Regions from separate parts of the Francisella adeliensis genome, predicted to be linked through region 2. Evidence: riboswitches for the same ligand, from Rfam matches in the RefSeq annotation. Region 2 holds a riboswitch; the other holds the start of a gene.

Region 1 (12,703 bases), 780 kb from region 2:
TTTAAACCAATTTTATCAAGTAGCTCTTTAAACCTCTCTCTATCTTCAGCCAAATCAATCATGTCTGGATTAGTACCAAGAATTGGGATATTATTTTCAAAAAGTGCTGAAACTAGCTTCAATGGAGTTTGTCCACCAAATTGAACTATCACACCTAGAACTTCACCTTTTCTCATCTCATTTTTAATGATATTTAATACATTTTCCGCCATTAATGGTTCAAAATAGAGCTTATCAGAAGTATCATAATCAGTTGAAACTGTCTCAGGATTACAGTTAATCATAATAGTTTCAATACTCTCTTCAGCTAAAGATTTTGAAGCATGCACACAAGCATAATCAAACTCTATACCTTGACCAATACGATTTGGCCCTCCGCCAAGTATTATTACTTTTTTGTTATCAGTAATATCAGATTCACAATCTCTTATGATCTCTTCATGAGAAAAATGCTCATAAGTTGAGTACATATATGAAGATGAAGAATCAAACTCAGCTGCACAAGTATCAACCTTCTTATATGTTGGATAAATCTCTTTACCATAACGATAGTTACGTACATATTTTTCTGTTCTACCAACTAGCTTTGCAATTCTTGCATCAGAAAAACCAATATTTTTATAGATTGAGAAATCCTCTTTATCATTTGGCAAACCTGTTTCTTTGAGTTTTTGCTCAGCATGGACAATATTTGCAATCTGCTCAATAAACCATGGATCTATTCGGCAAGCATCAAATATTTTTTCCTCTGGAATCCCAAACCTTATTGCTTCTGCTACACGCAAAATCCTCATCGGAGAAAGCTCTTGTAGTGATCTTAGTATCGCAGCTTGATTATCAGCCAAAGACCCTTCTCGATCAACTCCAGCTATTTCAACCTCATCTAAACCTGTAAGCCCAACCTCTAATGAAACTAATGCTTTTTGTAAACTTTCAGAGAATGATCTACCTATAGACATCACCTCACCAACTGATTTCATTTGTGAAGAAAGTCTGTCATCCGTTGTTGGGAACTTCTCGAAAGTAAATCTTGGGATTTTCGTAACAACATAATCAATTGTTGGCTCAAATGATGCAGGTGTAACTTTAGTTATATCGTTATCAATTTCATCAAGTGTATAACCGACTGCTAATCTTGCAGCAACTTTTGCAATAGGATAACCTGTAGCTTTTGACGCTAAAGCAGATGATCTTGAAACTCTTGGATTCATCTCAATTACTACTAGCTTACCTGTATCAGGATTTACAGCAAACTGTACATTTGAACCACCAGTCTCTACTCCAATCTCACGCAATACAGCGATAGAGGCATCACGCATTATTTGATACTCTTTATCTGTAAGAGTCAAGGCAGGAGCAACTGTTATACTATCTCCTGTGTGGATACCCATTGGATCAATATTTTCTATCGCACAAACGATAATAGAGTTATCAGCTTTGTCACGGACAACTTCCATTTCATATTCTTTCCATCCTAGGATAGACTCATCTATAAGCACTTCATTTGTAGGTGAAAGTCTTAGACCATTCTTTACAATTGCCACAAATTCTTCTTTTGTGTAAGCGATACCACCACCACTACCACCAAGGGTAAATGATGGACGAACAATTGCAGGTAGGCCAATATCTTCAAGAGCAACCATTGCTTGCTCCATAGTTTGCACTACCACATTACGAGGTACAGCAAGACCTATCTTCGCCATTGCTTTATTAAATCTTTCTCGGTTCTCAGCTTTATCGATAGAATCTGCTTTTGCTCCAAGCATTTCTACATCATACTTTGCTAGTATGCCATCAGCATCTAATGCCAACGCGCAGTTTAGAGCTGTTTGTCCACCTACTGTTGGTAGGATTGCATCAGGTCTTTCTCTTTCTATAATTTTACCTACACTTTCACTGGTAATTGGCTCAATAAAAATCTTATCAGCAGTAGTAGGATCTGTCATGATAGTTGCTGGGTTTGAGTTTACAAGATAAACTTCATAGCCATCTTCTTTAAGCACTTTACATGCCTGAGTACCAGAGTAGTCGAACTCACATGCTTGACCAATTACAATTGGACCAGCACCTAAAACTAAAATACTTTTTATATCGATTCTTTTTGGCATTTTCTATTTGCTCCCTTTTTTAGCTTCAGCAATCATTTCAGCAAATTCATTAAATAAATATTTACAATCATGTGGTCCTGGCGAAGCCTCTGGATGGTATTGTACGGCAAACGCAGGTCTATCTTTAAACCTTATACCCTCTACAGTTCCATCAAAAAGTGAGCTTACACTTATTTCCATATTATCAGGTACTTTTTCATCACAAACCACAAAACCATGGTTTTGACTTGTTATATATACTTTTTTAGTCTGGTTATCCTGAACTGGTTGGTTTGCACCACGATGACCTTTGTGCATTTTCTCAGTATTTAAGCCGCCAGCTAATGCTAAAAGCTGATTACCAAGACATATACCAAATATCGGCATCTTGTCATCTAGTAATTGTTTTATAACTCCTGCTGCATAGCTTGATGTTGCAAATGGATCACCAGGACCGTTTGATAAAAACACACCATCAGGATTATGCTTCAGAATATCTTCATAAGTACTATCCGCAGGCACTACTATCACTCTAAATCCAGCATCTACTAAGTTTCTCAAGATATTATACTTCACACCATAATCTATAACGACAACTGTATATCTATAATCTTCTTGTTTTTTATATACTTGTTGGCCTAGCTGATAAGTATGCTCATTCCATTCATACTCTCTATTTGTAGTAACTGAAATTGCTAAGTCTCTACCACCAAGAGTTGATTTGTTTTTGATTCTGATTCTAGCGTAGTTTGCATCAAGAAACTCACCAGGTTTCACAGAAAGAATTGCAACCCTTACAGCACCTTCTTTTCTTATTTTACGCGTAATAGCACGAGTATCTACACCACTTATGCCGACTATATGTCTATTTTTAAGCCATGTATCTATACTCTTATTTGCTCTAAAGTTTGAAGGACTTGTGACATCTTCTCGCACGACCAAACCTTTAGCGAATACACCTAGAGATTCGTTATCTTCATTATTAATCCCTACATTACCAATATGTGGAAATGTAAATGTAATAATCTGTCCCGCATATGATGGATCTGTAAGTGTTTCTTGGTAGCCTGTCATACCTGTATTGAAACAAATCTCACCATCTGTCCAACCACGAACACCAACCGATCTACCTAAGTAGTATGTACCGTCTGGAAATACTAATAATGCATTAGTCATATCATTTGCTAATATCATAAAATAACCTTTTTAGAGTGAAAATATACTTTGAATGAAACTTTAGAGATAATTTTTCTTATCATTTTACTTATGTAAAGTTGATGGATAAATTAAAGGTATTGTATGGAGTGAGGTTACATCTGTAAAGAGCCAATACGATCTTTTTTTTTATTTCTTTTTTTAGACTAGTTTTAAGGATGCTTTTATAATAGAATTATCTTTTCGACGCTTAATTCTTATAAGAATAAATATATATTGTAATGAAAAAAACACTCCTTATTATAACTCTTTTATTATCGCTTATTCCTGTTGCATACTCTGAGGGTAAGCTAGTTTTTGTTTCACTCATAACTCGGCATGGTGATAGGGCTCCATTTGCAAATATAGTCAATGCTGACTACAAATGGGGAACATCTCTTTCTGAGCTTACGCCTATAGGTATGAATCAAGAATACAACCTAGGAAAAAGACTTAGAGAGAGATATATAAATCAATTTAAACTCCTAAGCAATAACTATGAAAATCAAAGTATTTTCACATTATCAAGCCACACAAATAGAACAGTTGTAAGTGCTCAAAGCCTACTTGTAGGACTTTACCCTCCTGGCACTGGACCATCATTAAAATATGGCAGTCCAGCTATTCAAGGGAGATTTCAGCCTATACCAATCATGACCCTTTCTGAAGATTCAAAGCTTGTAAGCTATCCATATGAGGACTATCTCAAGGTACTTAAAAAACATATTTATCAATCTCCTGCTTGGTTGAAAAAGACCAAGGAAGTTGAACCTAGCTTTAAAAAATGGCAGCAAATACTTGGAAACAAAATAACTGGGTTAAATGACATCATTACTGTTGGTGATGTTTTGATAGTTGCTAAGGCTCATGGTAAACCACTACCAAAAGGCTTATCTCAAAAAGATGCTGATCAAATTATCAAAATAACAGATTGGGGACTTGCTCAGCAATTCAAATCTCAAAAAGTTGCATATACATTAAACGGCGAGCTAACAAATAAAATACTAATCGATCTAATAAGTGCTTCTACAGGTGACTCTAAATATAAAATGACATACTACTCTGGGCATGATCTTACTCTGCTTGGCATTATGGGGACCTTGGGTGTACCACTAAATGAATCTCCTAGTTATGCTAGCCATATTGAATTTGAATTATACCAAGATGACGGAAACTATTCTGTAAAAATCAGATATAACGATCAATATATCAAGCTACCAATTATGGATAAAGATAATAGTTGTACACTAGAGGCATTCTCAAACTACATCACAATGATCAATAATAAATTTTCAAAGTAATTCTTATATTTCTATAATTCAGTGATTTCACTATTTTGATGAAACTAATAGCTATTACACAATGACATAAGACTTATTTTTTTGCTCAAACTTATGTTTAGTGTGTAACTTCAGTTAACTAATCTGATATCATTAATTTGTAAATTAACCTTCTAGGAGAAAATCATGAGCTGCCCATTTAAAGAAAGTAAAGGTTGTCCAATGAAAGCTGGCAAATGTTATTTAGGAGTTTTCCTAACTATCCTGGCAATCTCTATAGGCCTTAAAGTCATTACATTCATACTAAATGTTATACCTGGATCTGATTATGGTAATATCTGGTTTGTATTACTTGCTAGTATATTAGTATTATATGCTAGTAAATACCATAAAAAAGGAAATAAAGGCTGTGGTACGGGATGTGACTGCCCTTGCAATAAAAACAATTTAGATAATGAAGCTCCCGAGTCTAATGTAGGGAAATAAAACTTCAATTATCTAATATACGTTTCATAATTCTGAAAAGTCATCCCTTCAGCTTGTCTATACTCAGGAATATCTTCCCTTGGCTGATCATCTATCAGCTTAAACTCAAGATCTGGAGAAAAATTATTCTCTAACTCATTTTGAAGAGCACTAAAAGGAGGAGCTTGGACTTTTTTATCATGCTCCATTACTAGGAGAAGCACTTGTGTTTGCTTTGTAGTTACACTCTTCATCATTTCCGCATACTTAGACCTTAACAACTTCGGCAAAGCAATATATGCACCCCTATCATACCATATAGTAATATTTGGCAACTTTTGAGCAATTCTAGGTGATTCAAAAATATCTGATACATATATGCTCACATTCCTGCCTTTATAGCACTTACAACCCTCTTGATCTAAAATCTCATACTCTATATGGTTTGTCGTAAAAAAAGATTTAACAGCTTTTTCTGAAATCTCAACACCTACAACTTTAATATTTTTAGATAAGAAAAATAAAATATCTATACTACTTCCACACATTGGGATAAAACACAATGAATTATTATCCACTTTTAATTTCGAAAAATGCTTAACTAAAAACTCATTCGCTGACTCTTGACAAAAATTTTCCACATCATTATTTTTCCAACGATCGAGCCAATATTCATTATTTACCTTATCAGTTTCAATTCCACTCATATCATTTATTTTTAGCTTCTAATTAGCAAGTATCATATCATTATTTGAATGCTATAACGTCCAACTTTCAATTATAATCCAAAGAGCTGCTGAAAAAGATAACAAATCAAATCTAGCGATTTTATATTCAATTGCTATAATCTTTCTCAAGCTTCTAAAACCTCTTATTTACTACACTTAAAAAATAACATTAACTTATCCAAGGGTCTTAAACCATGCCGATACAAATCAGTAACAGAATAAAAAATATAAATGCCTCTGCAACAGCCTCAATGTCCTCTAAAGTTCAAGAACTTAAGGATAGGGGAAGAGAAATACTCTCTCTCAATGTTGGGGAACCTGGTTTTCATACCCCTGCTATAGTTAAGCAAGCAGGTATTGAAGCTATACAAGAGAATGTCACTCAATACACTACTGTTGATGGTTACAAAATGCTCAGGCAGGCTATCATTGATAGATATCAAACAGATTATCAAATCAAGTATGCTCTCGATGAAGTCTGTGTAACAACAGGTGCAAAACATAGCTTGCACAATGTTTTTAACTGTACGATAAACGATGGTGACGAAGTCATATATATGGCACCATACTGGGGATCTTATCCTGATATGATAAAACTTTCTGGAGGTGTTCCAATTGTTTTAGAAACCGATATTGAAAATAACTTTGAACCAGACATTGATAAGTTAGAAAGTTTAATCACTGCAAGAACTAAAGCAATTTTATTAAATATTCCAAACAATCCATCCGGAACTATTTATTCAAAAAAGACTATACTTGCTATTGCTGAGCTTATGGATAAATATCCGAACATTATATTAATTAGTGATGAAATTTATGATCAAATCTACTGGAAACAAACCCCAATAACCATTACTCAGGTATCTCCTCATCTTAAACAACGTACAATTGTAGTTAATGGTGTTTCAAAAAATTATGCTATGACTGGTTGGCGAGTAGGATATATAATCGCTCCGAAGGAGTTAATACAAGCGGTAAAAAAATTTCAATCACAATCTTTATCATGCGCATGCTCTATTTCGCAAATTGCAGCTGCTACTGCAATGAGACTAGATAGAAAAGATTTGATGTATATGGTGGATGCATACTATAGTCGTATTTGTTATGTAACTGATGCATTAAAAAACATCCCTAACGTACAAATATTTATTCCTCAAGGTGGTTTTTATGTGTTCGTAGATATACGTAAAATATTATCTAAAATGAACATCTCTGACGAGGAATTCTGCCTACAACTTTTAGAAAAAAAATCAGTAGGAACAATACATGGCAGTGCATTTGGTGCTCCTGGATATGTTCGAATTAGTGCAGCTGCAGAGATGAGTACTTTAAAAGAAGCAATTAGTAGGTTCAAAAATTTTCTTTCAACTATTTAAAAAAATTAAGGCATAAAATTCTTTTCAATATTTATTTTATCTGCCAAGATATAGACATCTAAAATCTAAAGCTATAAATTTATGACTAAAAATAAAAAAACCGTTGGTTTTATAGGTTGGCGAGGTATGGTTGGCTCTGTACTTATGAACAGAATGGCACAATCTAATGATTTTGAAAAAATCACACCTTTGTTTTTCACGACTTCACAACAAGGTCAAGAAGCTGAGATAAATGGTAATAAACACTTACTTAAAGATGCTTATGATATTAAAGAACTAGCTGAAATGGATATTATTGTTACTTGTCAAGGTAGTGAATATAGCCAAAAGATATTGCCTGAGCTTCGCACAAATAATTGGCAAGGTTTTTGGATAGATGCCGCATCTAATTATCGTATGGATGATAATTGCATAATAGCTTTAGATCCTATTAATCTATCAAATATCCAGCAAGCAATAAATGATGGTGTTAAGAACTTTATTGGCGGTAACTGTACAGTTAGCTTAATGATGTTAGCTATACATGGCTTGCTGAAAGCTCAACTTATTGAGTCTATATCTGTAATGAGCTACCAAGCAGTTTCTGGATCTGGTGCTCGTGCTATGAGTGAACTTTTAGAGCAAAGTAAAGTTATGAGTGAAAGCTTAAATACTAAAGATGCGCTAGAGCTAGAAAAAAATGTCCGTTCTCAAACAAAAAATGATAACTTCTCTTGTACTCAATTTATGGCTCCAATGGCTTTTAACCTAATTCCATTCATAGATACATTATTAGAAAACGGTCAAAGCAGAGAGGAATACAAGGCTCAAGCCGAACTCAACAAGATACTAAACTCAAAAGAAATAATTCCAATAGATGGCATTTGTGTAAGAGTTCCTGTACTTCGAGCACATAGCCAAGCCCTCACAATACACCTAAAAGAAGAGTATCCATTAAATGAACTAGAAACTATTATTTCATCAGCAAATGAATATGTAAAGTTTGTACCTAATACGCCCGAAGATACTGCCAAACATTTGACTCCACTATCTGTTTCAGGTTCATTGGATATTGCAGTAGGTCGCTTAAAAATTACTAGCATTTCTAAAAAACATATCCAACTTTTCACAGTTGGCGATCAACTTCTTTGGGGGGCTGCCGAACCTCTTAGACGAGTACTTAATATCTGTTTAAACACAGCATTCTAAAAGTCCCTTCTAAATTTTCTAAAATATCTGCCATATTATGTTTGACATTTTTTAAACTTAAATGCTAAACTCATTTTCATAATAAGTTTTTCTAAGATCAACTTATTCTTAAGAAGAGGAGCGTAATCTATAGCCCCAACCTGAAAGTAATAACACTTAAAGATGGTTGATTTGCTAGATTTTATGCCGAAAGAATGTAGAAGTTATTGGCTATATTCTTGGGTCTAATACTGAAAGGTAGTAGAACTGTCACGTTAATTATACGTGGGGAGCTTCGGTTTTAGCACTATCCTTTGCAAAATCTATTTTCCCTGCACTAGCAAATATTTGGAGGGAATTTCCTTGAATAAACAACTCATTATTGCAAAATTTGGTGGTACTAGTGTAGCTAATACAAACTCAATCAAACATTGTATTGAAATTATAAAAAACTCACCACAAACAAAGATTGTCGTTGTAAGTGCTCAATCAGGTGTTACAAATCTTTTAGTACAACTTGCAACACAATGTAATACGAAAGACTCAATCACTCAGATTATTGAAGAAATTAAAAATATAACTAAGCCTATATTACAAAATATTAATGACTTAGAAACTTCTATAAAAATCGATAATATTCTAGAAGACTTAAACTTACTAGCTGAAATGTCTTTACGACTTAAAACACCTCAACTATCTGATGAGATATTATCATTTGGTGAGTTTATATCTGCAACACTTATGACTCAATCGTTAAAAAACTCTGGCCTACCTGCTTTACATCTAAGTGCAAAAAACATTATTAAAACTGATAGTCACTTCGGTCAAGCAAAAGCTCTTACATCAGAAATTAGAACACATGCTCAACAACATTTACTACCTCTAATTGAGGAAAATATTGTCATTCTTGAAGGTTTTATAGGTTCAGATAGTTTTGGACAAACCACAACTCTTGGACGAGGAGGTAGTGACTATTCAGCTGCACTAATTGCTGAAGCGATACAGGCATCTGCTTTACATATTTGGACTGATGTCCCTGGTATATACCAAGTTGATCCCAGAGTTATAGAAGAATCGACATCAATCGAGAAAATAACTTTTAATGAAGCGGCTGAATTAGCAACTTTTGGTGCAAAAATCATTCATCCAAGCACGCTATGGCCTGCAATACATAATAACATCGATATTTTTATAGGGTCAACATTTAACCCGACTATAGCTGGGACATGGATTTCAAAAGAAAACCAACAAAATCCGCCTGTTATTCGTGCGATAGCTGAGCGTAAAAACCAAGTTTTACTTACTATAAAAAGTTATGACATGGTACATGCTCAAGGGTTTCTTGCTAAAGTTTTTAATATATTAGCCCAGCATAAAGTTAGCGTTGACTTAGTCACCACAAGTGAAATTAGTGTGGCACTAACTCTAGATCACATAGGTAGTCAATCTATTGGTAATACATTATTAACACCAAGCTTACTAAATGAACTTAATGAAATAGGTAATGTTGAAGTTAAGATTGATAGAGATTTATCTTTAATTGCAATTGTTGGTAACGATATTCACCAAACAAAGAATATCAGTGCTCGCGTTTTTTCTGAATTAACTGAATACAATATTCGCTTATTTAGTCATGGAGCTAGTGGTCACAATATATGCCTGCTAGTTGATAAAAATGATGCTCCCAAAATTATAAGAAAAATATACGACCAGTTTTTTAATCTAAAAAGGAGTTCTATATGAAAATTGCAATAGTTGGAAAAGGCAAAACAGGCCAAGCTGTAGTCGACATATTAGGCGCTGATAATATTTCTGAAATATTTGATTCAAAGAATATTGTTACTTCAGAAAAGTTAGATAACGCTGATATTGCAATCATATTCGTTGATAGAGATACACTCACAAATATAATGTCAATACTTCTAAATACTACGACCCCTATAGTTTGTGGGACAACTGGTTTTGAATATTCAAAAGAATTTATTGAAAATATCAATATCAGCAAAAAGACATGGGTTGTAGCAAATAACTTTAGTTTATCTATGGTTTTTATAAAAGAAACTCTCGAGTCTTTAGGAAAAATCAAGGATTTAATCCCTAATGCTCAATATAGTATAGAGGAAACTCATCACACACAAAAACTTGATGCTCCAAGTGGTACAGCAGTATCTTGGCAACAATGGACTAATGTGGATGAATGCCCGATTTCTTCTATTCGTACTGGTGATGTAAAAGGCATTCATGATCTTAGAATTGATTATGAATATGAAAGTTTACAATTTAAACATATTGCGCATGATCGCAAACTTTTTGCTCAAGGAGCTATTTGGACTGCTAAGTATATTATTCAACACCCAGATACTAAAGGATTTCATCAGTTTGAAACACTTGTTAGAGGAGCTATAAATGGATATTAACAACAATCTTTATACCGCTATAATCACACCAATGGATGAAAATGGTAAAATAGACTACACTAGTTTTGAGAAACTATTAAGATTTCAAGCAAATTCAAAATGTGGGATTTTAATTCTAGGAAGTACTGGTGAAGCACTTGCATTAAGCTTTGAAGAGCAATGCAAAGTAGTAGAATTTACATGTTCATTAGAATTAGACACTCCAATAATGGTAGGTGTCGGAGGATACCAACTTAGCCAACAGATCAAATGGATAAATTTTTGTAATAATCAAAGAATAGATAGTTTTTTACTAGTCACTCCTCTTTATGCTAAACCAGGAACTTTGGGGCAAACTTCTTGGTTTCAGTCATTATTAGATACTGCTCAAAAACCATGTATTTTATATAATGTGCCATCAAGAACAGGGGTAAACTTAAGCTATGACACATTGGAAAACCTAAAAAACCATAAAAACTTATGGGCAATGAAAGAAGCGTCTGGTGATTTTGAGCGTTTTGCGAACTACACAAAGATTGCTCCTAATTTAAAAATGTATAGTGGTGAAGATGCCATTCTTCCTGAACTTGTTGATAATGGAGCTATTGGCTTAATATCTGTTATATCAAATATATGGCCACAGCAGGCAAAAAAGTATGTTCAAGAAAGTACAAGTAAAACAATCAAAGATGAAGTTTCTCAGCTATGGAAGCAAGCTACAGCTGCTTGCTTTGAGGTGGCTAATCCTATACCTGTCAAAGTATGGCTTGCCTACAAAGATATAATCAAATCAAATACATTAAGAGCCCCTCTTATAGCTAATGAACTCAACAGCATAAAGAACGTTAACGATGCCGATACATTAATAAATACCTACTATGAATCAATATAAACACACAAGGAAGAAATAATGAGCTGGGAAAAAAACTTAGAACAATTACAAAAAGGTGAAATAAGAGCAGCTAACCAATTATCTAATGGTAACTGGGAAGCTAACACTGAAGTTAAGCAAGCAATATTAGATGCTTTTAAAGCTGGTAAAAATAAAGATTTCAATGGAATTTACGAAGGCTTTGTAGACAAGCACAACCTCTCTCCCCGTAAATTTAACACCTCAGATGCAGTTCGCATGGTGCCTGGAGGTTCATCTGTTCGCGCGGGTGCTTATGTAGCTCCATCTGTAATTATCATGCCACCATCTTATATAAACACAGGTGCTTATGTAGATAAAGGGACAATGGTAGACAGTCATGTCTTAGTTGGCTCATGCGCACAAATAGGTAAAAATGTACATTTATCTGCAGGCGTTCAAATCGGAGGAGTTTTAGAGCCTATAGGCATGAGCCCAGTTATTATTGAAGATAATGTTTTTGTTGGTGCTGGTGCTGTTATTGTTGAAGGTATCGTAGTCGGTAAACGAGCTGTTATAGCTCCATCTGTTTCTTTATCAAAAGGAGTTTCTGTCTATGATAGTGTAAATGAAAGAGTGTTAGAAAAAGGTGAAAAAATCCCAGAAGGTGCTGTTGTAATCCCAGGATCTCGACCAGTAAATACAAAATGGGGTAAAGAGCATAATCTACAAATGTATTGTCCTATAATTATCAAATATCGTGATGATAAAAGTGATAAGTCTCTTTCGCTTGAGGAGGCATTACGCTGATGTTTTCTATCGAACAACACAAAGATAATTTAAATAAACTTACAAAAGATATAGAGTCTCCTTTTTTCTTTTATGATCTTGAAGAGTTGGAAAGTAATCTAAAAAACATCAAAACTTTACCTATTAAGCTTTGGTATGCAGTTAAAGCAAACCCCTTATCCAGTATTATAGAAACTGTTTCTGAACAAGGTATCAATTTTGATGTTGCTAGTATCGGTGAGCTAGACCAAGTACTCAAACAAAATGTAAACCCTGAGAATATCTTACATACAGGCCCTGCTAAATCCTATAATCAAATTTGCTATTTCTTGGAAAAAGGTGTGCGTATTTTTGTATTAGAAAGTACCCAG
Region 2 (12,703 bases):
AGCATCATTGTATAGAGGATCTTCACTGCTACCATTATCTCCGCTAGAACCATTTTCACCATCTTCACTAGTTTCTAAGATATCTTCAATATATTCAGGAGCACCATACTCTTTCCAAGCATCAACAACCTTATGTACTTCGTTATCATCGACGAAAGCACCATGGATACGCATAGGAGCTCCTAAACCTGGTTTTAGATATAGCATATCACCCATCCCCAAGAGCTGCTCAGCTCCTTGTTGATCAAGCATAATTCTAGAATCAATTTTTGCAGAAACTTGGAAAGACATTCTTGTTGGAATATTTGCTTTAATAAGTCCTGTAACCACATCTGCTGAAGGTCTTTGAGTTGCTAATATAATATGGATACCAGCAGCACGAGCTTTTTGTGCGAGTCTAGCAATAAGTTCTTCCACCTTTTTGCCAACTACCATTATCATATCTGCAAACTCATCAGCAACAACTACGATATATGGCATCTTAGTAAGTATTGGTGCTTCATGTGCTCGTTCTGGATTCATCTTAATAAACATTGTGTCTTTAAGTGGGCGACCATCTTTTTCAGCTTGCTCAATTTTATCGTTTAGTAAGGCAATATTTCTTACACCAGCTGCAGACATTAATGCATAACGGCGTTCCATTTCTTTTACACACCAGCGAAGAGAATTAGCAGCCTCTGTCATATCTGTAACTACAGGCGTAAGTAAGTGAGGGATACCATCATAGATAGAAAGTTCCAGCATTTTTGGATCTATCATAATGAATTTAAGTTGCTCAGGAGTACATTTGTAAAGCATACTTATAATCATTGAGTTAACACCTACAGATTTACCAGAACCTGTTGTACCAGCTACTAGTAGATGTGGCATTTTAGCAAGTTCAGCAAAAGTTGGTTTACCAGATATATCAACACCTATTCCCATTAGTGTTGGGGATTTAGAGTCTAAAAATTCGGGACAGCCTAGGACTTCTTTAATACGAACCATTTCACGTGTAGGATTAGGTAATTCAAGACCTACATAAGGCTTGCCTGGGATTACTTCAACAACCCTTACAGCTGTAGTTGATAATGCTCTAGCCAAATCTTGAGATATGCCAACAAGCTTGCTTACTTTAGTTCCACGAGCTAAATCTATTTCGTATCTTGTAATTACGGGGCCTGGGTAAGCACCTACAACTTTAGCGTTTATATTAAAGTCATTTAGGGTTTGTTCTAGTAAAGAGGATGTTTCATTGAGTTCTTGCTGTGATACAACTATTTTTTTATCTTCAGGTTCTAAGAGTAGGTCAATTGACGGCAGTCCAACTTTTTTAAAGTTGTCTCTAGTAGTAACTGCATTGTTAACTGGATTATTCTGTGTAACAGATTGGTTATTTAATGGTTGCTCAGTTTTAGCTTTAGGCATTACTGGGGCTGGAGTAGCTTCTACAAACTCTTCAAAGGAATCGAATCTTTTAGTCTCAGTTGACTCTATTTCTTCTGGAACTACAGGTTCAAAACCTCCATGTTCAGATCCGTTAACTATATTTTCTTCTGAGTCTTCTTCAAAGGATTTATTATCTATAAAAGTAAGTTCTTCATCGTTGTTAGGGTGACCTAAAATTTCTCTAAAAGTATCTTCATCACTTTGCTGTACACTTTGATCTGTTTTATTATCTAAACTTATGTTTGTTGATGCTTTTTCATCTTTTGATAAGTTGGAGGATTTATTTTTAAATTCCTCAAAATCATCAATCCTATTAATGTTATCTTTTTCTTTAGGTTTAGAGGTAGCAATATATGCAAGAGTTTTAGTTATTAACTTTGACACTTCTTTTATTAAGTTTAACCAAGAATTTCCACAATAAAGAGTTAGTCCAACAAAAAGAGTTATGATGAGAGTAAAAGATCCACCAACAGTACTTAGGTATTTAACTACAAATTTTGCACTCTCATATCCAAGAATACCTCCAGATCTTTGAGGAACCCAATAGTTTGCAAAGCTTAAATATAATTCAGCAAGACCAGTACATGAAAGGATGAAAATGACTATTCCAATGATTTTGATTGTAAACATAACATAGCTAAGCTGCTCGTCTTTAGGTTTTATGAGTAGCACTCGGATGATGTCAATTATTAAAAAAGGTATTAAAAAAGCAATTACACCAAATATTGCTAGTAGGAAGCTAGAAATATACGCTCCAACAGGGCCGGCATAATTTTTTGTGATAGTTTCTGAAGAGATACTACTCCAGCCAGCATCATTGATATTAAAAGTGAAAAGAGCAATGAAAAGATAGATTACTATAGCTGCTAATATTAGGACTAAAGCAATTTTAAGCCTTCCAACTGCATGATTTGTATTTTTATGTTTACTATCTGTCATGGTTTTGTATAGAATATAGGTGTTAAGCTTGTTAATAAAATCAAAGGATATTCTAACAAAAAAAAGCATAAAAATGTTAGAGTCTTTATAAATTAAAATATCTTAAGATAGCTAAGGAGAAATATTTTGGCGAAAATGCATGTTGCACTTGGTATAGTAGTTTGTTTTTTGGTATGGCTATTTTTCTTAATTTTCCCTAATGTTGATATAGATGTAGCTAGTCATTTTTATGATCCTTCAACGCAAGGTTTTGTTGGTGGTTATGATGGGGTTCTTGGATTTTTACACTGGTTTGCTAGATTCTTTCCAATATTTTTTTCTATTGGTGTGATTCTTTTTCTCCTAGGGTCGTTATTTATCAAATGTTTTCAGATTAAGCATCGCAAAGAAGTTTTTTTTGTTGCAGTTTGCTTGTGGATAGGACCAGGATTGGTCGTTAACTATATATTTAAAGATCATTGGGGTAGGCCTAGACCTGTTATGGTGCAAGAATTCTCTGGTGATATGGTTTTTCAAAAACCATTTGTTATATCCAATCAATGTGGTAAAAACTGCTCTTTTGTATGTGGTGATGCATCAATGGGGTTTTGGTTGTTTGCATTTATGCCACTTTTAGTGACTCGTAAAAAGAAACTGGTAGCTTTTACTGCAGCTATATTAGCTGGAGGAGGGTTAGGTTGGATGAGAATGGCACAAGGAGGACACTTCTTTAGTGATGTGATTTTCTGTGGGGTGTTTGTCTATATTTGTACATGGCTTATTTACTGGGTTATGTATGAGAGAAAGAAACCTTCTGTTGAGACTTGATGCTAGAAGGTCAGTTTGACAGCTTTTGGTCTGCTATGTTACACTTAGTGATGTCGGTTTTTTACCACAGATAATTTTAAAAGAAGAGGATGCGTAATTCTATAGAACTAATTTGAAAGTCATAACACTTAATGATGATTATGTTTCTAGAGATTATGCCGAAAAAAGTCAAAAAGTTATGATTTGATTTTTTGGGTCTAGTACTGAAAGGTGTTAGAACTGTCACACTTGCTTGAGTGTGGAGAGCTTCTGGTCTTAGCATAAATATATGCAGGGTCTCAGCCTCTTGATTTTTGAAAGCTTTCAGAGAATTTATTTAGTAATAAATTTTAAGTATGAATTGTTAAAAAAAGGATAGTATAAATGTCAGAAAAGTTAAATAGAAGTTTACAATCCCGCCATATGTCGATGATAGCTTTAGGCGGTTGTATCGGTACAGGACTATTCTTAGCTCTTGGTGGTGCAATAGCAGATGCAGGCCCAGGAGGTACAGTGCTTGCATATATTGTGATTTCGGTGATGGTTTATTTTTTAATGACTAGCTTGGGTGAGATGGCGGCTCATAGGCCTGTGAGTGGATCATTTTGTGAATATGCTACTCGTTATGTTGATCCTGCTCTTGGCTTCAGTACAGGGTGGAGTTATTGGTTTAACTGGGCGATTACGATAGCTGTAGAAATTGTGGCTGCTGGTGTAGTAATGCAGTACTGGTTTCCTGGTACTTCAATTATCCTATGGGGACTAGGCTTTTTTGCGTTAGTTTTTATTATAAATCTTTTGTCTGTCAGAGTGTTTGGTGAGTTTGAATATTGGCTGTCTTTCATAAAGGTTTCTACAGTTATTATATTCATTGTAGTAGGATTTTTATCTATATTAGGGTTGGTTGGTAATCATGAGAGTATTGGTTTTCATAACTGGCATATAGGAGACGCTCCTTTTCATAATGGGTGGCTAGGCTTTATTTCCGTATTTATGATAGCAGGATTCTCATTTCAAGGTAGTGAATTTATAGGTGTTACAGCAGGAGAAGCCAAAGATCCCAGTACTTCAATTCCAAAAGCAATTAAGCAAACATTTTGGAGGCTATTTTTGTTTTATGTGTTGGCTGTAATTGTTATTAGTACACTTATCCCATATAATGCCCCGTTTTTAATAAATGGGGCAGCTAGTGAAGATGTTTCTGCTAGTCCTTTTACAATCGTTTTTCAAGATATAGGTTTAAGTTCGGCAGCAACTATAATGAATGTTATCATCTTAACAGCTATAATCTCAGCATGTAATGCTAGTATGTACAGTGCTACCCGAGTTTTGTGGCATCTTTCCAAAATTAATCAAGCACCTAAGTTTTTTGCAAAAACTAATTCTAATGGAACTCCAATGTATGCTTTATTAGCAACATGTTTGATTGGATCAGCTTTTATTTTTGAACCGTTGGTTGGGGAAGATAGATTTTTTGGTCTATTAGTGAATATTTCTAGTTTAGCAGGCTTTATTGCTTGGTTTACTATAGCTATAAGTCATTATCGTTTTAGAAGAGCTTATATTAAGCAAGGTAAGAACCTTAAAGATCTTCCATTTGTAGCAAAATTCTTCCCTTTTGCGCCTATATTCGCATTACTACTTGTATCTATAATAATATTAGGCCAAGCAGGTGTGATTTTTTCTAATTATGATAGAAGTTGGGCTAGTCTTTTATTTGAGTTCATAACAACATATGTAGGTTTTTTTGGCTTTGTAGCATTATACTTTGGTTATAAATATATTAAGAAGACCAAGCTTATAAAGTTAGAAGACTGTGATTTAACTTCAGAATCTTAGGTGCAAGATGAGTGTTTTTTTGATTGATGGTAATGTTGGAAAGCTAGAAGTAGCTCATGATGAAGTAAAAAATTCTAGTGAAGATATTGTTGCTATAATCTGTCACCCTCATCCACTATATCAAGGGACTATGCATAATAAAGTAGTTACGACTATTTCAAGAGCAATGAAAACTCTTGGCATTGAGTCTTATAGATTTAATTATCGTGGGGTTGGAAATAGTGAAGGTCAGTATGGCGATGGGATTGGAGAGCTTGAGGATTTACTTTCTGTATATGATTGGATTAAAACTAATACCCAATTTAAAAAGATTATTTTATGTGGATTCTCATTTGGTGGAGCTATCGCATATAAAGGGCTTTCGAGCATTTTAGAAACGAATATCTTGGTTACTGTAGCGCCAGCTGTTGACAGATTTGATCTTACTAGTTATCCTCAACCTAGGGATGTTAAGTGGCTCGTTGTACAGGGTATAGATGATGATACGGTTAGAGCATCATCAGTTTTTGATTTTGTGCTAAATAAGGTGAACTCAGATTTGACATTAGTAAAGAAAAATCATGTAGGACATTTTTTTCATGGCAAACTTACTGATCTAAAAGTAACAATAGAAGATTTTGTAAAACCTATAATCAAATAATAGTAAAAAACACAGAAGGGATATATCAATGAACAGAAAAGTAGCACTTGAAGCAGTAAGAATAACAGAGTTGGCAGCATTAGCTTCTTGGGGACAAATGGGTCGAGGTGATAAGATAGCTGCTGATCAGGCGGCTGTTGATGCAATGAGAAAGGCTTTTAATGACGTTGATATTGATGGTACTGTAGTTATTGGTGAAGGTGAGCTGGATGAAGCTCCTATGCTGTATATTGGTGAGAAAGTTGGTGCTGGTGGCTGTAAGGTTGATATAGCTTTGGATCCACTTGAAGGAACTACAATCACATCTAAAGGTGGTGCTAATGCGCTAACTGTATTGGCAATGGCTGATGAAGGTGGTTTCTTAAATGCTCCAGATGTTTATATGGAGAAAATTGCTGTAGGTGGCATTACTGCTCCTAAAGGCATAGTTGATCTTGATGATTCTGTGACAGATAATCTAAAAAGAATTGCTGAGTATAAAGGAGTTCATATGTCAGCGTTAGTTGTATGTACTATGGACAGACCAAGGCATGCAAGTATTATTAAAGAAGCTCGTGAATGTGGAGCTAGAGTAATACTTATAGATGATGGCGATGTTTCTGGAGTTATAGCTACAGCTACGGAAGGTTCTGGTATAGATGTGTTTATAGGTACAGGTGGTGCTCCTGAAGGTGTGTTATCTGCTGCTGCTTTAAAGTGTCTAGGTGGACAAATGCAAGCAAGACTTGTTTTCCATGATGATGCTGAAATTAAAAGAGCACATAAGTGGGGTATTACAGATCTTGATAAAAAATACGATATAGATGATCTTGCTTCAGGTGATATTATATTCGCTGCAACAGGTGTAACTGACGGTAATATGCTTCAAGGTGTAAAGCGTATTAAAAGCCCACTTCGTGGTTCTTTTGCAGTTACTCATAGTGTAGTAATGCGTTCTACAACAAAAACTGTAAGACATATTACAGCAGAGCACAGCTTTGATTTTAAAGATGGTGTTGAGAACTTCATGTCTTAACCTTGTTTGTAAGATCTATAATCAAATTTAATATCTCTATCTATATTTCTGAAACCAATTTCTTATAAAATGAATTATAAAAGCTCTAGATGGTGAATTCCGTTTTGTAGACGGGGACTATAATGCTCAAGTGGTTTATAAGTAAGTCTTATTGTAATTAATAAGTATTTATTTCTAGGCTCTTTATAAAAGTATGATTGAATTAACTGTTTTCATACAGTTTAAATGGGGCAAATGCATTGAGTAATTAGAGTTTGTCTACTCGATTAAGTATAGTGCGTAATTTCAGCTAATAAGAGTTATGACAAGGCGCCTATATTAGTAAGCTTATAGAATTTATTTAAAAATAACTGAAAAAAAATTTAGTTATTTTTGGTGATTTGTGTCGAATAAAATGTTTTTTCGTTTTGAAAAGGATTGAAAAGCTTTTATATGTGATATATAATCACGGCGATTCACCTACTTAATACAGTTTAGTTTAAGTGTTAATACTTTTAAAAATAAGGATTTACTATAATGAAACTTAAGAAAATAGTTCTAGCTACTTCAGTGCTTTTGGGTACTTTTACAGCTTCTTTCGCTGCTGATGCAGTAGCTGATACTGATACTAGTATGACAACTGATGTATCATCTACAATGGATAAGCCAGAGGCTTCTAGTGTTAGTGATAATTCTATTATTACTCCATTTGCTAGCACTTATAGCTCTATAACGAATGAGAATGATACTTGGGGTCCTCAGGATAGAACAGGTCAATGGTATCTAGGTGTAGGTGCTAGTGGTCTTGCGGATAGTGGTAACTCCCCTTCAGGTGGTGCAGCTAATTTCCTTTTAGGTTATAACATCAATAAATATTTTGCTGTTCAATATAATCAAATGGTAGGTAAGCATTTTGCTGGTATAGGTGAAGGTGTCCTTAATCTGAGTAATAGTACTATGTTTACTCCATATGCTGCTGCTGGTGCTGGTTGGGGTAATTTATCAGGTCAAGCAACTGGTGCTTGGGATGTTGGTGGTGGTCTTAAATTTGAACTATCAAGACATGTTCAGGCAAGTGTTGACTATAGATATATTCAAACAATGGCTCCAGTGGGCACAGGCTCTAATGCTATGGGTGCTACAAATAATATTGGTGCTGGTTTAACTTGGTTCTTTGGTGGTGATGAGAATGCTCAAAATACATCAGCGATACAAGATAACGGTGCTAAGACTGCTGCAGAAACAATCCCTACAGTTGATGAGAGTAAATATACTCTTCCAGAAGGTATTCAACAATGCGAAGGTAACTTCAACTTAACTAAAGATGGAGTAGCTTGCTATACTGTTGATGGTGATGATGTTACTGTTTATTTAGATACTAAATTTGCGTATGATAGCACTGATCTAAATACTAAAGGCAAAGATGCGATAGCTTCTTTTGTTAAATTTGTGAAAGGTAGTGATATTGCTTCTGTAACTGTTAAAGGTTATGCTTCACAAGGTCAAACTGGTGGCGAGTTTGAAATCTATAACCAGAAACTTTCTGAGAAAAGAGCAGAAGCTGTTGCAGATTACATGGAAAACCTAGGTCTAGCTTCTGATAAGATTGATACTAAAGGTTTTGGTTACTACGATACTCTAGAAGGTGTTGATAAAACTGATACTGCTAACCAACGTGTACAAGCTAGTGTTTCAGCTCCTTTGAAGAAATCTTAATTCCTTTTAAGCTATATTCCTTGCCTTTTCTAGGCACTAAAAATCATATTTAATTTATTTCAGCTGAATAAAGCAACTTTTATATTGTTTTATATGTTTTGTAGCGTTTATTTTGATTTTGAGTCTAAAAAAATATGATCAGAGATTTTATTAAATTAATTGTGAATGTCTATGTGCTTTTTAAGAGGCTTAAAAAACAAAAGCTTTATATATTGTGGTTTTGTAGTGAATGACAGATTAAAGAATTTTTTATAAGAAACTTGATGGTGAGAGAGCTATTTATTTTCATCCCAAGTATTTCTAAGGGTTACAGTTCTGTTAAATACTGGTTTATCCTTTGAATGATCTTCTCTGTCTGTGACAAAATATCCAATCCTATTAAATTGGAAGCGTTCTTCGGCATTAGCATCTTTTAGAGATTTTTCTACTTTAGCATTTTTGGTTAATAAGAAAGAATTAGGATTGATACTAGTTTCAAGGTTTTCATCCGAACTTGGGTTTTCAGTATTAAATAGTCTGTCATATATTCTTACTTCTGCATCAATACAGTTGTTAGCATCAACCCAGTGAAGAATACCTTTAGGCTTTATACCGTCATCTGGTTTTTTACCACCAAGTGTTTCTGGTAAATAGCTACAAATGAGCTCAGTGACCTTTCCAGCTTGATTAGTAATTACCTCTTCACAATCAAGAACAAAAGCATTCATTAAGCGAATCCTACCATTAGGACTTAGTTTTTTCATACCTTTTTCTAACTCAAATACAAAGTCTTCATTATCAATATAAATTGTATCTGATATAGTAATATCTCTTCTACCAAAATCAGGGTTTTGAGGATGGTTTGGCACATTTAATGTTTGTGTTGGCATATCTTTGATAGTTACTTTTAGTGGCTCAAGCACAGCATTTTTTCTAAGGGCATTTTTGTTTAGATCATTTCTTATGGATTCTTCTAAAATTGACATATCTATAATTGAATCTTGTTTAGATATACCAACAGTTTCACAGAAATTAACTATAGATTCTGGAGTATAACCTCTACGACGAAAGCCTTTTATGGTTGGCATGCGCGGATCATCCCAGCCATTAACAAGCTTGTTATCAACCAAATGCTTTAACTTTCTTTTACTCGTGATTGTGTAGTTTAAGTTTAACCTTGAGAACTCTATTTGTTGTGGCTTTAATTCAAATTCTGCTTCAGTTACAATCCATTCGTAGAAAGGTCTTTGATCTTGAAACTCAAGAGTACAAAGTGAATGAGTTATCTCTTCAATAGCATCTTCAAGAGGGTGAGCAAAACTATACATTGGATATATGCACCATTTATCACCAGTTTTAGGATGATGTGCAAATTTTATCCTATAAAGTGCAGGGTCACGCATGTTTATGTTACCTGAGCTCATATCTATTTTTGCTCTTAGTGTTTTACTGCCAGCTTCAAATTCACCATTTTTCATTGCTTCAAAGAGTTTCAAATTCTCTTCTACAGATCTATCTCTATATGGGCTGTTTTTGCCGCCTTCTTTAAGTGTTCCTCGATATTCGCGAACTTCATCAGCAGATAAGTCACAGACAAAAGCTTTATCTTTTTTAATGAGGGTAATAGCTATTTCATACATTTTTTCGAAGTATTCTGATGCAAAGTGAGGGGTGTTTTCCCACTGAAACCCAAGCCAATTAACATCCTCTTCGATGGCTTTGATATATTCTATATCTTCTTTTTCTGGGTTAGTATCATCAAATCGTAAGTTACATTTTCCAGTAAATTCATTGGCGATACCAAAATTCAAACAGATTGATTTAGCATGACCAATATGTAAATAGCCATTTGGCTCTGGGGGAAATCTTGTTAGTACACTAGAGATCTTTTTTGTCCCAAGATCTTTTTTTATTATATTTTTAATGAAGTTAGTTTTATTTGTGATGGTTTTATTATCCATTTGTTAAAAGAAAAGGGTTGTTTAATAAGTTACTGATATTTTACTTTATATATAAACTAATAGCATAACTTTTTGAAAAAAATGTTTATAACATATATACTTTGATCAAGTAACCAACTCTATAGTTATCGGGAAGATATACTCTAATGGATCCAGCCACTATTGATGATAATAAATTTCTTTATACAAATCAAAATGTATATACAAATCTGACTTTAAATGAGCTTGCACTACATGCTCAAGAGCAAGCTGGATTTCTTGCAAGGAAAAATAAAGCCTTATTAGTTGATAGTGGTAGTGTTAAGGGTAGACTTCCTGAAGATAAGTTTGTTGTTGAAACTAAGTATGCAAAAAAGAATGTTTGGTGGCATGAGAATGGTTCGGATAATAAACGCCTAGCGAGAAGTAATTGGAAGTTAATTAAACAACAATTATGTAAGGATGTTTCACAAAAAAACCTTTTTGTTGTTGATGGTTTTTACAATCATGATGATAAACATCGACTAGCAGTTAGACTTATTACAACACAAGCATCAGCTGCGTATTTTTTTAAATTAACTACTATATCTCCAACACTAAAAGAGCTTGAGGGCTTTGAACCTCAATGGGTAATGATGCATTCTCCAGAGACGGTCTTAGAAAATTATAAAGAACTGGGTATTAATTCATCAAAAATTATTGCAACAAACTTAAAGCAAAGAGAAAGTTTATTTGTTGGAACGTTATATTTGCGAGAGATAAATAAAGTACTATTATCGATAATGAGCTACTATTTGTCCTTAAATGATATAGGGGTTTTTTATTGTGCTGTAAGTGTTGATGAGCAAGCAAAAAGTACTATGTTTTTTGGATTATCGGGCAGTGGAAAGGCGACTCTAGCTCTTGATAATGAGAAGAGTCTGGTTACTAATGAAGCCGTATCCTGGACTGAATCTCGAGGTCTATTTAGTCTTGAGTCGGGTTTAACTCTAAAAGCTGGTAGTTTTAAAAGTGATGATTCACGAATTAGAGATATTTTAAATGAGGATATTTTAGTTGAAAATCCTAATTTTGATGAAGATGGTAGTGTGATCTTTGGCTCTAAAGATAAAAGCCATAGTAATACTTATCTGACTTTTCCTAGGGAAAATTTCAGTAATACGGTAACAGCAACTAATGAGCCAGATACGATAATTTTCCTGGTTAAAGACGCACAAGGAGTTTTACCTAGAGTTTCAAAGCTAAGTAAGGGTCAAGCTATTTATTATTTATTGTCAGGATATACATCAACATCTACAGGTGTTGAAGATGGCGTTAGGGAACCTAAAACTGAGTTTTCAAGTTGTTACGGGCAGCCTTTTCTTCTATTAAATCCAACAAGGTATGCAAACATTTTGCGTAACAGGTTGAAGCACAGTAATGCAAAGATTTATATGATAAATGTTGGTTGGATTGAGGGTGATTATAAGACGGGGCGAAGGGTTCCTGTCGATGAAACAAAAATAGTTGTAAACTATCTGCTTAATAAACCTGAAGGGGTTAGTTTTAAGTTTGAGAGACAAAAGTATTTTAATTTTAAATCTTTAGTTTCTGTCGTGGATGACCAGTATAATTATTATTATAAAAATATTTGGGAAGATTCTGCTGAGTATAAGAAGCAGTATAAGTCTTTGGCAAAAGCTTTTATTAAGAATTATAAGCAGTTTGAAGATAATGAGTTCGCTATTAAATATAAGGATTTTGGACCTATTTTATGATGAATGCTGCTGATAGATTCTTTACTATAAAAACAGTGTTGAATATATTATAATGTGACTAATTTATTTTGAGTTTTAGATTATGCTAATTTACTTGTTTGGTTGGTTGAGCCACTATTTTTCTGGTTTTGAATTTTTTTATCAATTTATTTCTTTAAGAATAATGATGATAGCAATTACATCATTACTAATTACATTGTTTTTAGGTGCTCCAATGATTCGTTGGTTGCAAAGAATGCAGATTGGACAAGTTGTAAGAGATGATGGTCCAGAGAGTCATTTTTCTAAGAAGAACACGCCTACGATGGGTGGAGTTTTGATGTTGCTTTCTATTGTGATTTCTTCGTTGCTTTGGGGTGATTTAACTAGTATATATTTGTGGATTTTGATCTTAGTTGTGGTGTTTTTTGGTGCAATTGGTTTTTTAGATGATTATCTGAAGCTTGTGCTTAAACATCCGAAAGGTCTTCGCTCTAGACATAAATTTGCTTTGCAGAGTATTTTCTCAATTATCTTGGCAGTAATTTTATTTGCATTGCTAGCTAAAGATGGTCAAATGAAGCTTGCAATTCCATTTTCAAAAGATTTATACATATATATGGGCGTAGTATCATTTATGGTGCTAACATTTTTCATAATTAATGGTAGTAGTAATGCCGTAAACCTTACAGATGGCTTAGATGGT

The links. Region 2 has a riboswitch for lysine ahead of CDH04_RS07535 (amino acid permease). Riboswitches for the same ligand answer to the same signal wherever they lie in the genome.
Positions count from the first base shown of each region.
Region 1: it holds a riboswitch for lysine, as region 2 does, so the genes downstream of both, lysC (lysine-sensitive aspartokinase 3) here and CDH04_RS07535 (amino acid permease) in region 2, are expected to answer to the same signal.

Region 1 covers NZ_CP021781.1:276,212-288,914, reverse strand. Annotated here, with positions in the region: gene carB (carbamoyl-phosphate synthase large subunit) at 1-2,108, opposite strand, end outside; gene carA (glutamine-hydrolyzing carbamoyl-phosphate synthase small subunit) at 2,112-3,281, opposite strand; gene CDH04_RS01430 (histidine phosphatase family protein) at 3,524-4,582, shown strand; gene CDH04_RS01425 (hypothetical protein) at 4,748-5,047, shown strand; gene CDH04_RS01420 (class I SAM-dependent methyltransferase) at 5,056-5,733, opposite strand; gene CDH04_RS01415 (pyridoxal phosphate-dependent aminotransferase) at 5,949-7,130, shown strand; gene asd (aspartate-semialdehyde dehydrogenase) at 7,212-8,318, shown strand; lysine riboswitch at 8,424-8,601, shown strand; gene lysC (lysine-sensitive aspartokinase 3) at 8,661-10,040, shown strand; gene CDH04_RS01400 (dihydrodipicolinate reductase C-terminal domain-containing protein) at 10,037-10,714, shown strand; gene dapA (4-hydroxy-tetrahydrodipicolinate synthase) at 10,704-11,585, shown strand; gene CDH04_RS01390 (2,3,4,5-tetrahydropyridine-2,6-dicarboxylate N-succinyltransferase) at 11,604-12,353, shown strand; gene CDH04_RS01385 (PLP-dependent decarboxylase) at 12,353-12,703, shown strand, end outside.
Region 2 covers NZ_CP021781.1:1,552,591-1,565,293, reverse strand. Annotated here, with positions in the region: partial or broken gene CDH04_RS10140 (DNA translocase FtsK) at 1-1,302, opposite strand, end outside; partial or broken gene CDH04_RS10135 (DNA translocase FtsK 4TM domain-containing protein) at 1,836-2,367, opposite strand; gene lpxF (lipid A 4'-phosphatase LpxF) at 2,503-3,174, shown strand; lysine riboswitch at 3,250-3,431, shown strand; gene CDH04_RS07535 (amino acid permease) at 3,538-4,992, shown strand; gene CDH04_RS07530 (alpha/beta hydrolase) at 5,000-5,632, shown strand; gene glpX (class II fructose-bisphosphatase) at 5,661-6,647, shown strand; gene CDH04_RS07520 (OmpA family protein) at 7,164-8,342, shown strand; gene CDH04_RS07515 (glutamine--tRNA ligase/YqeY domain fusion protein) at 8,618-10,282, opposite strand; gene CDH04_RS07510 (phosphoenolpyruvate carboxykinase (ATP)) at 10,429-12,018, shown strand; gene mraY (phospho-N-acetylmuramoyl-pentapeptide-transferase) at 12,101-12,703, shown strand, end outside.